Regions from separate parts of the Pantoea sp. X-Soil-ISGK-259 genome, predicted to be linked through region 2. Evidence: predicted binding sites of a transcription regulator. Region 2 holds the regulator's gene; the other holds the start of a gene.
What was found. The regulator LexA, encoded in region 2, represses DNA repair genes until DNA is damaged. The targets are predictions, from matches to a motif close to TNCTGTATGTACATACAGNA.
Positions count from the first base shown of each region.

Region 1 (5,764 bases), 910 kb from region 2:
GCCAGTCTGTCTGTGGCTGATAAGCTTCAGATGATGGAGCGTTACATTGGCAAGCGAGTCATTGATGCGGTGGTGGTCGGCCCGTCAGTGGCAACAGAGGGCATTGAAAACCGTTTGATTGTCCGTGAACCGCTGGAGGCCGCCGACATCAAATATCGTCACGACCGCCAGCTATTACGGGTGGCGCTGGAACACGCCATTCAGGGCTTTGACGGCGCTACGAGGCCGCAATAAACAGCGTTCGCAGCTCATGCAGCTGATCACGCACATTTGCAGCCTGTTCGAACTCCAGGTTCTGCGCGTGCTGCTGCATCTGCCCTTCCAGCTCGTGAATCTTTCTCTGCAGAGCCTGCGGCGTTAGCAGCTTGAAATCGGCCAGTGCCTGGGCTTCGCCAGGACGTGCCGGTTTCGCTTTGCCGCGGGTTTTCACTATGTTGTTACCCAGTTCCAGAATATCGGTGATCTTCTTGTTCAGCCCCTGCGGCACAATGCCGTTTTGCTCGTTGTGCAGTTGCTGCTTCTCACGGCGACGCTCGGTCTCTTCAATGGCGCGTGCCATCGACGGCGTAATTTTATCGCCGTAAAGAATCGCCTTACCGTTGATGTTACGCGCCGCACGACCAATGGTCTGAATCAGCGATCGTTCAGAACGCAGGAAGCCCTCTTTATCCGCATCCAGAATCGCGACCAGAGAGACTTCCGGCATATCCAGCCCCTCACGCAGTAAGTTGATGCCCACCAGCACATCAAACTCCCCCAGACGTAAGTCGCGAATAATCTCCATACGCTCCACAGTGTCGATATCGGAGTGCAGATAACGCACCTTCTCGCCATGCTCCGTCAGATACTCGGTGAGATCTTCAGCCATGCGTTTGGTCAGCACCGTGACCAGCACACGTTCGTTGATTGCCACGCGCTGACGGATTTCTGACAGCAAATCGTCGACCTGCGTCCCGACCGGGCGCACTTCAATGATGGGGTCCAGCAGGCCGGTAGGACGTACCACCTGATCGACCACTTCGTCGCCCGATTTTTCCAGCTCATATTTGCCCGGCGTGGCAGAAACATAGATGGTCTGCGGCGCCAGTGCTTCAAACTCTTCAAACTTCATCGGACGGTTATCCAGCGCCGACGGCAGGCGGAAGCCATACTCAACCAGCGTCTCTTTACGCGCCCGGTCACCTTTGTACATGCCGCCAATCTGCGGAATGGTGACGTGTGACTCATCCACTACCAGCAGGCCATCCGCCGGCAGATAATCAAACAGTGTCGGCGGGGCTTCGCCCGGTCCGCGTGCAGAAAGATACCGCGAGTAGTTCTCGATGCCAGAGCAGTAGCCCAGTTCGCTCATCATCTCCAGGTCAAACTGGGTACGCTGGGTAATGCGCTGCTCTTCCAGCAACTTATTATTCTCAAGCAGCACCCGGCGGCGGTCCGCCAGCTCGACTTTGATATCTTCCATTGCCTGCAGAATGCGCTCACGTGGCGTGACATAGTGCGTCTTGGGGTAAATGGTAAAACGCGGCACCACGGAATCGATCTGGCCGGTCAGCGGGTCAAACAGCGACAGACGCTCCACCTCTTCATCAAACAGTTCAACGCGCAGCGCAATATCGTCCGACTCTGCCGGGAAAATATCGATCACTTCACCACGCACGCGGAAAGTACCGCGCTGAAACGCCTGATCGTTACGGGTGTATTGCAATTCTGACAGGCGGCGCAGGATGCTACGCTGATCAATAATCATGCCGCGGGTGAGGTGCAGCATCATTTTCAGATAGAGATCGGGATCGCCCAGACCATAGATTGCCGAAACCGACGCGACGACGATAACGTCGCGCCGCTCCAGCAGCGCCTTAGTAGCCGAGAGACGCATCTGCTCAATGTGTTCGTTAACCGATGCATCTTTTTCAATAAAAGTGTCCGAGCTCGGCACATAGGCTTCAGGCTGGTAATAATCGTAGTAAGAGACGAAAAACTCGACGGCGTTATCCGGGAAAAACTCTTTCATCTCGCCATAAAGTTGAGCGGCCAGCGTCTTGTTCGGGGCCAGCACCATTGTCGGGCGGTTGAGGTCGGCAATCACGTTGGCGACGGTAAAGGTCTTACCAGAACCCGTCACACCCAATAAGGTCTGATGGGCCAGTCCATCCTCCAGCCCCTCTTCCAGGCGACGAATCGCCTCAGGCTGATCGCCCGAAGGTTTGAAGGCGGAATTCAATTTAAAGGCTTTGGTCATGAATGCAGTTCCTGCTGGAGAAGTCGGCGGGCAGGCACTTATTTTACTCTGCTATGGTGATTTTGCCAGAAAATAATACTGGATATAAAAACAGTAATGATGCATTGTTAACGTCAGCACAATGAGACTTTTTGAACTGGCGACGTGGTAGTGATAGCACCAAGTCTGTTGCGCAATGTTATCCCCAGACCCGGATCAGATTTAACATTTGTCAATAGAGCGTCACAAAATTACAGTTCGATTACCTGACAGATAATTCGCAGGCTTGTTTTTTGATAACCTACTGATTTAATTTACTTTATGCCACAAGGCCAGATTCTCGTCATAATGTTACCAGGCCGCGTATTTCCTCGCTTCCAACTGGTTTTCATTACCTAATACACAAGGTTATCCACAGGAATGGTGGATAAGTGATGGCAGCCCCGCCGCCATCAGCTTTGTATAATTTTTCCCTGCTCCTTCATCGCCTCGAAAATAATTTTTTTTGCGTTAAATTTCGCGTCAGCCGCTGACGGAATATTCTGCATTTTTCATCGTCCACCTGATGTATCACGCAAATTTTCATCAATCCACTAAGATTCTTAATCAGACTTATTGCCTCTTAACACACCGTCTGCACCAGAAACAGCGCCCCGAGGCACTGCAAAAGTGCAGCGGCGTGACCACCGTGGGGAATTGATAAGTTTTTCTCAACTTTTACCCCTTAAACATGGCATCCCGGCCGGAATCAGGACCGTTTTTAGATCTGGCCTGAGAATTGCAGGAGTGACTGGCGTCAACGCGCTTCACGCGCACTGTGCTGCAATAGCGAGACAGCTGTTGCTGAAGACTTGTTTGCCAGACGACAGAGAGCGGATGCAATCAGGCTAATGATCGGGAAGGAGAGTGTCAGATGCTGAGTCTACGTTCGGTCAATCAATTTTACGGTCAGAACCATATTCTGTGGGATGTGGATCTGGATCTGGCACCTGGCACCTGCACGGGCGTTCTGGGTCGTCAAGGCATGGGGAAAACCACGCTGGTCAACTGCATCATGGGCAGACTGCCGATTAACAGCGGCTCTATCTCCTGGAAAGAGGATGGCTCACCGCCGGAAGATCTGCTGCTGCAGCCCGCTGAACAGCGGGCACAGATGGGCATTGGCTATGTGCCACAGGGCCGCCATATTTTTACGCAGATGAGCGTGGAAGATAACCTGCTGATTGCCCTGCTGGCGGGGGCCAGCCAGCGTGATCGCCATCGCGCCATTCCCGAAATGGTATTTGATTTGTTTCCGGCGCTTTATTCACTGCGACAGCAGCGCAGCGGCGATCTGCCGATCGATCAACAGCAACAGCTGGCCCTGGCGCGCGCACTGGTGCTGCAGCCCAAATTGCTGATTCTGGATGAGCCGACTGACGGGATGTCGCCGTGGCTGGAAGAGGAGATGGGCAACCTGATTCGTCGTCTTAATCTCGACTACGGGCTGACCATCCTGCTCCTTGAACAGCGACTGTCGCTGATCCGTCGCGTGGCAGACTATTTTCTGCTGCTGCACCGCGGTCGCAATGTGGCGCAGGGCAGCATGGAACAGCTGGATGACCACACCGTCGATAAGTGGCTGACGGTGGCCTGAGGCTTACGCCGGAAGCGTCAGGTAGTGACCACATGACGCCTGCTGCGCCGCATCGGTAAGATACGGAATTGTGCCCAGACAGGGCGCAGGCAGTCGGTTTTTCAGGCTGGTGAGATACTCCGGATAGCGTTTGCCAGGCGGTTCCACGGTGTTGGCGATCCATCCCACCAGCGGCAGGCCACGCGCCCGCACCGCCTCTGCGGTGAGCATCGCGTGGTTGATGCAGCCGAGCTTAATTCCCACCACCAGAATCACGGGCAGCTTTTCCCTGACTACCCAGTCTGCGTAGGTGTGTGTCTCTGACAGCGGCGTGTACCAGCCGCCCGCGCCCTCCACCAGAATCCAGTCCGCCAGTGGCTCCAGCGCCGCCAGACCGGCTGACAGGGCCAGATGGGTAATCGGTCTGCCCTCTTCAGCGCTGACGATATGCGGCGAGGTGGGTTCCATAAACGCCAGCGGATTCACCTGCTGATAGGTTAACGGCACACTGCTGAATCGCTGCAACGCCAGCGCATCGCTGTTGCGGATCCCCTCTGGCGTCATCTCACAGCCCGACGCAACCGGCTTATAGCCCGCACAGCGAAAGCCTGCGGCAGTTGCTGCCTGCAACAGTGCGCCGCTGGCGACAGTTTTACCGACTTCAGTGTCGGTGCCGGTAATAAAAAACCGTTTCATGAAAACGTGACTCCATAAATTAAATGGTAACTCAGGCGATAACCGTGCCGATCGCGCGGCCAGTGCGCCTCTAACTGGTTAAGACGTTGCCGGGTGAGTATCTGCCCGTCGCGGCCCTGATGCAGATGGGTTGCCCCAATCCCCTTCAGGGATCGCATGGCGCTGAGCGCATCGGGGAAATGCAGCGTCACCTCCTCTGAGCTGCAACGCAGTTGCTCTGCCTGGCAGGCCGCTGCAATCTGCGGCTCGCTAAGAAAGCGATTGGCGTGCGGCAACGCATCCAGATGAGACCAGGCTTCATGAACCTCCTGCAGCGAACCGTGGCCCAGCGTGGAAAACAGCAGCGTGCCATTGGGTCGCAGCACCCGCCGGAACTGGCGCAGCGCGCCGGGCAGATCTTCACTCCACTGCACCGCCAGGTTGCTCCATACCAGGTCGATGCTGTTATCCGCCAGCGGCAGCGCGTCGATGTCGCCCGCCAGATAGCAGTGCGCCGCGTCGTTATCCCGCGCCTGTTGCAGCATCTGTGGCGAGAGATCCAGTGCCGTCACCTGTTTGCCGCGTTCGCGCCACAGCCTGCTGTACCAGCCGGTGCCACATCCGGCATCCAGCAGTTGAACCCCGCTGTGAGCCGGTGCGAGAGCCAGCAGCGCATCGCCGCTAAGGCGTTGCAGCGCCGCATGGGCGTCGTAATGGCTGGCCGCCCGGCCAAAAGCGCGTGCAACCGCCTGCTTATCAATCCGCAGCGTCATGCAGCACCTCCAGTAACCGATCGATATCTTCCGGGCGATGTGCCGCCGTCAGGGTAATGCGCAGCCGTGCCGTTCCCGGCGGCACGGTGGGCGGCCGGATGGCGCTGACCCAGCAGCCCGCTTCAGCCAGACGCTGAGAGAGGGTCATCGCATCGCTATTTTCACCCACCAGCAGCGGCTGGATCGCACTCTCTGAGTTCATCAGTTGCCACGGCAGTGAGGCTGCGCCGCGCCGGAAATGCCGGATGTTCTGCTGCAGCTGCTGGCGCAATGCATCGCCCTGCTGAATGACCTGCAGCGCCGCCTGCAGTGCAACAGCCTGCGCGGCGGGCATCGCGGTGGAGTAGATCAGATGCCGGCTGAACTGCAGGAAATAGTCGGCAGTCTCCGCATCACAGAGCAGCGCGGCACCGCTGACGCCAAAGGCTTTGCCAAAAGTGACCACCAGCAGTTCCGGTTTAACGCCCTGCAGCCAGCAGCTGC
Region 1 covers NZ_AP035986.1:1,193,529-1,199,292, reverse strand. Annotated here, with positions in the region: gene AC6I77_RS05545 (gluconeogenesis factor YvcK family protein) at 1-234, shown strand, start outside; gene uvrB (excinuclease ABC subunit UvrB) at 218-2,239, opposite strand; gene AC6I77_RS05535 (ABC transporter ATP-binding protein) at 3,132-3,854, shown strand; gene bioD (dethiobiotin synthase) at 3,858-4,529, opposite strand; gene bioC (malonyl-ACP O-methyltransferase BioC) at 4,526-5,281, opposite strand; gene bioF (8-amino-7-oxononanoate synthase) at 5,265-5,764, opposite strand, start outside.
Region 1: the regulator LexA is predicted to act here: its motif matches at 2,316-2,335, upstream of uvrB (excinuclease ABC subunit UvrB).

Region 2 (5,764 bases):
TTGCATTACGCCACAGCGTGATTGAAGCACATGGTTTATGTGAAAGTTGTGCCGTCGTTGAAGCCTGCACGCACCATGAGAGTTGCGATCATAATCATCAGGATGAGGGTAAAAAGCGGGGAAAACGCGGCTGACGGGCACATCCTTGTGCGGTTCCGTCCCTGTACTGTTCCGGTGCAGGCGCGCCGGAACGATTTTAGCGGGCTATCGGGGAATGCGCTGATTACCAGCGGTAATCTTTATTGGTGCCTTCCCAGTCTGCTACTTCGCGCTCTGCTTCATCTTTTGCATAGCCGTAGCGTTCCTGGATTTTACCGACCAGCTGATCGCGTTTACCTTCGATAACCTGCATATCATCGTCGGTCAGCTTGCCCCATTTCTCTTTCATTTTGCCTTTGAACTGCTTCCAGTTGCCGCTCGCTTCATCTTTGTTCATGGCAGACCTCCAATCCTCGGGTTAAATAATTATCTTGCTGCTTAACAAAATAACGATACAAAGCGCGGGTTAACTTCGCTTGTTAGAGTTAATTGTAGTAGCCAATTTCAAAAATGCAGAATAATACAGAATAATCCGTATCCTCCCGGGTCAGCGCTGCTGGATCACGCCTCAAACCAGCTGTTCTGACGCCAGTGCTTACGCCAGATGAGCCACAGTGACAGGCCGCGCAGCGCCAGGAATACCGTCACCGCCAGCCAGAGACCGTGGTTGCCCAGCAACGGTACGCTGAGCAGCGTCAGAAAGTAGCCAGCCGCCGCCACGACCATGCTGTTACGCATCTCGCGTCCACGTGTCGCCCCGATGAACATTCCATCCAGCAGATAACACCAGACGCCGATCAGCGGCATGATTATCTGCCAGACCAGATAGCGGTCAGCTGTCTGCTGCAGTGACTCAAGCGAGGTCAGCAGGGTAACAATCTGCGGGCCAAAAATGGCATAAACCAGCGAGAAGAAGAGCGCGACTACCACCGCCTGCCGACAGGCTGAGTGCCAGACGTGCTGCAATTTACTGCCATCTTTTGCGCCATGCGCTTCGCCGGCAAAAGCTTCAACCGCGTAGGCAAAACCATCCAGCGCGTAGGCAGTAAAGGTAATGAACATCAGTAATACCGCGTTAACCGCCACCACATCCGGACCCAGCCGCGCACCCAGCACGGTCAGCGAGGCGAAACAGAGCTGCAGCATCAGAGAGCGCAACATGATATCCCGGTTCAGTCGCAGCAGTCGGCCGCTGTCACCGCGCCAGCTCTGCTTCAGCAGATTAAACGTAATACCGCGCAGCTTTAACACCCGCCAGACCATGATGCCGCCGACGCCCAGCGTGATGTACTCCGCCAGCGCCGTGGCGGTTGCTGCTCCCGCGACACCCCAGTGCAGCCCCATCACCAGCCAGAGATCGAGCACGATGTTCACCAGATTGCCCACTATCAGCAGGATTACCGGCGCCCGCGCATACTGAACGCCCAACAGCCAGCCCAGGATGACCAGGTTTGCCAGCGTTGCAGGTGCACTGAGCCAGCGAATCTGAATAAACAGCGCCGCCTGTTCCAGTACATCAGGATTGCCACCTACCAGATGGGTCGCCAGCTGAATAATCGGATAACGCAATGCGATGAACAGCACGCCGGCCAGCAGCGCAATGATCAGCGGCTGCGTCAGCGCGCGTGCCAGAGCGGTTTTATCGCCCGCACCAAACGCCTGTGCCGTCAGGCCAGTGGTACTCATTCGAAGGAAAAGCAGCAACATAAAGAGGAAGCTGGTCACTGTGGTCCCGACCGCAACCCCGCCAAGATAGACAGGGCTGTCGAGATGACCAATAACTGCAGTATCGACCACGCCCAGTAAGGGAACGGTGATATTTGAAAGGATCATCGGCAGCGCAAGCCGCCAGAGATTTTTATCCGTTGCCGTGATAAAGCGCATTCGCCGTTCCGTGCTCAGTGTCGCTGCAGCAAAGCAGGCAACAAAATTAGGGCAGACAGAATAGCATCAGAAAAGGCGAATGCACGCAGGCCTCAGAATCAAAGCCACTCGCCGTTACGCACCACGCCAACCGCAAGACCTTCAATGGTCAGTGACTGCGCACGGGTGTCGACCACGATAGGGTCAAAATCGCTGTTTTCAGGCAGAAGGTGCACGATAGCACCCTGCTTTTTCCAGCGTTTAACGGTGACTTCATCATCAATACGTGCCACGACAACCTGACCGTTGCGCACATCCTGGGTTTTATGTACCGCGAGCAGGTCGCCGTCCATAATCCCGATATCTTTCATCGACATTCCGCTGACGCGCAGCAGGAAGTCGGCAGAAGGCTTGAACAGGCCCGGATCCACTTTGTAGTGGGTTTCGATATGTTCCTGCGCCATGATCGGCTCACCGGCAGCAACCCGGCCAATCAGCGGTAGTCCTTCTGAAACTTCTTCTTCCATTAACAGACGAATGCCGCGTGATGCACCCGAAACGATCTCAATAACGCCTTTACGCGCCAGCGCTTTCAGATGCTCTTCAGCCGCATTTGGCGAACGGAAGCCCAGTTGCGCGGCGATCTCTGCACGCGTAGGCGGCATGCCCGTTGAAGATATATGGTCGCGAATCAGGTCATAGACCTGCTGCTGCCTGCTGGTTAATGCTTTCATCCCGCCCCCTGGTTGTTTATACAGTCGCTGTGAGTATATACAGGTATTGGCGAAATGGAAACCGATTGTCAGGGAAAACGCGCCCTCAGGCGCGTTATGGAAGGCTTATCGCAAATGTGTCCAGAGCAGCGCGACCCAGACAAACAGGGCCAGTAAGATGCTGATCAGTACCGCCGCCGAGCCCATGTCTTTGGCCCGGCCCGCCAGGGGATGATGTTCCTGACCAATCCGGTCAACCACCGCTTCAATGGCGCTATTGAGGATTTCGACAATGACGACCAGCACCACGGCGCCAATCATGAGGATGCGGGCGATCACATCGACATCCAGCCAGCACGCGATAATAATAGCGGCCAGCGCAGCCAGGGCTTCCTGCCGAAAGGCGGCTTCATGCTGCCAGGCGGCACGCAGTCCCTGCCAGGAGTAGCCTGCGGCTTTTACTATTCTGATAAGTCCGGTGGCATTATTTGCCATGATGTGGGAACCCTTTCATTCAATTGACGTCAATGTCTGGGCTGCGTGCAATTGGCACCACCACAGATCTTCGCTGCGCTTTCTGGTATGCTTGCGGCGCTTTGCTAACAAGAGGCTTCATGTTGTCTATGTCAGGTTGGCGTAAACTCTATTACAAATTACTTAATTTACCACTCTCCTTTTTGGTAAAAAGTAAGGCCATTCCGGCCGATCCCGTGTCTGAACATGGTCTGGATCCGACCCGACCTATTATGTATGTTTTGCCTTACGATTCGAAGGCTGACTTACTGACTTTACGCGCACAGTGTCTGCGGCATCATCTGCCCGATCCGCTGATTCCGCTGGAGATTGATGGTTCGCTGCTGCCGCGCCACGTGTTTATTCATAATGGCCCACGCGTATTTCCCTATTTTGTGCCCAGCGTTGAATCGGTAAAAATCTTTCACGATTACCTCGACCTGCATCGCAATAATCCTGAGCTGGATATTCAGATGCTGCCGGTCACCGTGATGTTTGGTCGTGCGCCAGGACGTGAAGTCCAGGGCGAAGCGACGCCGCATCTGCGTGTGCTGAATGGGGTGCAGAAATTCTTTGCGGTCATCTGGCACGGACGTGACAGTTTTGTCCGCTTCTCGCCGACCGTCTCGCTGCGCCGCATGGCAACGGAACACGGTACGGACAAGTCGATTGCCCAGAAACTGGCTCGCGTGGCACGCATCCATTTTGCCCGTCAGCGACTGGCGGCGATCGGCCCGCGTTTACCGGCGCGTCAGGATCTGTTTAATCGTCTGCTGCAATCCAAAGCGATTGAAAAAGCCGTCGAAGATGAAGCGCGCAGCAAAAAAATCTCCCATGAGAAAGCCCAGCAGAATGCTGTTGAGATGATGGAAGAGATCGCTGCTAACTTCTCCTATGAAGCCATTCGCGTCACCGACCGTGTGATGGGCTGGCTCTGGAGTCGTCTCTATCAGGGCATCAACGTCAATGGCGGTGAAAAAGTTCGCCAGCTGGCGCAGGATGGCCACGAGATTGTCTATGTACCCTGCCATCGCAGCCATATGGATTATCTGCTGCTCTCCTATGTGCTCTATCATCAGGGGCTGGTGCCGCCGCACATTGCCGCGGGTATCAATCTCAACTTCTGGCCAGCCGGACCGATTTTCCGTCGTCTGGGCGCCTTCTTTATTCGTCGTACCTTTAAAGGCAATAAGCTTTACGCCACGGTATTCCGCGAATATCTCGGCGAGCTGTTCACCCGCGGCTATTCAGTTGAATACTTTGTCGAAGGAGGCCGTTCACGTACCGGTCGCCTGCTGGACCCGAAAACCGGCACCTTAGCCATGACCTTACAGGCGATGCTGCGCGGCGGAAATCGCCCCATCACGCTGGTGCCGATCTACATCGGTTATGAGCACGTGATGGAAGTGGGCACTTACGCCAAAGAACTACGCGGTGCAGCCAAAGAGAAAGAGGGCTTCATGCAGATGGTGCGCGGCTTACGCAAGCTGCGCAATCTCGGTCAGGGTTACGTTAACTTCGGCGAACCGCTGCCGCTGGTCAACTATCTCAATAAGCGGGTGCCGGAATGGCGCGACGCGATCGATCCGATTGAGCCGCAACGTCCGAGCTGGTTAACGCCGACCGTTAATGACATCGCGGCCAGTCTGATGGTGCGTATTAATGAAGCGGGCGCGGCTAACGCGATGAACCTCTGTGTCACGGCGCTGCTGGCGTCACGTCAGCGCTCACTAACCCGTGAACAGCTGATTGAACAGCTGGAGTGCTATACCCAGTTGCTGCGTAATGTGCCTTATTCGCCCAATGCGACCGTACCCGATCTTTCCGCAGAAGCGCTGCTGGATCACGCCCTGAGTATGAACAAATTTGAGAGTGAAAAAGACAGTATTGGCGACATCATCATTCTGCCACGTGAGCAGGCAGTGTTGATGACCTACTACCGTAACAACATTCATCACATGCTGGTGATGCCGTCGCTGATTGCCGCCATTGTTCAGCAACATCAGACGCTGAGTGAAGCGGAACTGCTGCGTCAGGTGAGCCTGGTCTATCCGATGCTGAAGAGTGAACTGTTCCTGCGCTGGCAGACCGATGAGCTGCCACAACTGCTGACCGACGTAAGTCAGGAGCTGGCACGTCAGGGCCTGATTACCGTCGAAGCGGGTGAGTTGCGCTTTACCGCAGCACGCTATCGCACGCTGCAACTGCTGGCCGCCGGTGTGCGCGAAACGCTGCAGCGTTATGCCATTACCTTCTCGATTCTCAGCGCCAAGCCGACGATTAACCGTGGCACGCTGGAGAAAGAGAGCCGGACGCTGGCACAGCGTCTGTCAGTGTTGCACGGAATCAATGCGCCGGAGTTCTTCGACAAAGCGGTCTTTACCTCACTGGTACTGACGTTGCGTGATGAAGGGTATATCAGCGACAGCGGTGATGCCGATGTCGCGCAGACCCTGGCGACCTGGCATATTCTGGCTGACCTGGTCACCAGTGATGTCCGCATGACGATTGAAACCGCGGTGGCGCACGACTGACCCCCGCGCGCATTGTAAAAAGGCGACCTCATGAGGTCGCCTTTTTTATGCCCAAAACTTTCAGAACAGCTGACTGAACGGCGGCGTATTCATCAGTACGCC
Region 2 covers NZ_AP035986.1:287,852-293,615, reverse strand. Annotated here, with positions in the region: gene zur (zinc uptake transcriptional repressor Zur) at 1-134, shown strand, start outside; gene AC6I77_RS01300 (CsbD family protein) at 224-436, opposite strand; gene dinF (MATE family efflux transporter DinF) at 601-1,923, opposite strand; gene lexA (transcriptional repressor LexA) at 2,022-2,636, opposite strand; gene AC6I77_RS01285 (diacylglycerol kinase) at 2,742-3,110, opposite strand; gene plsB (glycerol-3-phosphate 1-O-acyltransferase PlsB) at 3,239-5,662, shown strand; gene ubiA (4-hydroxybenzoate octaprenyltransferase) at 5,723-5,764, opposite strand, start outside.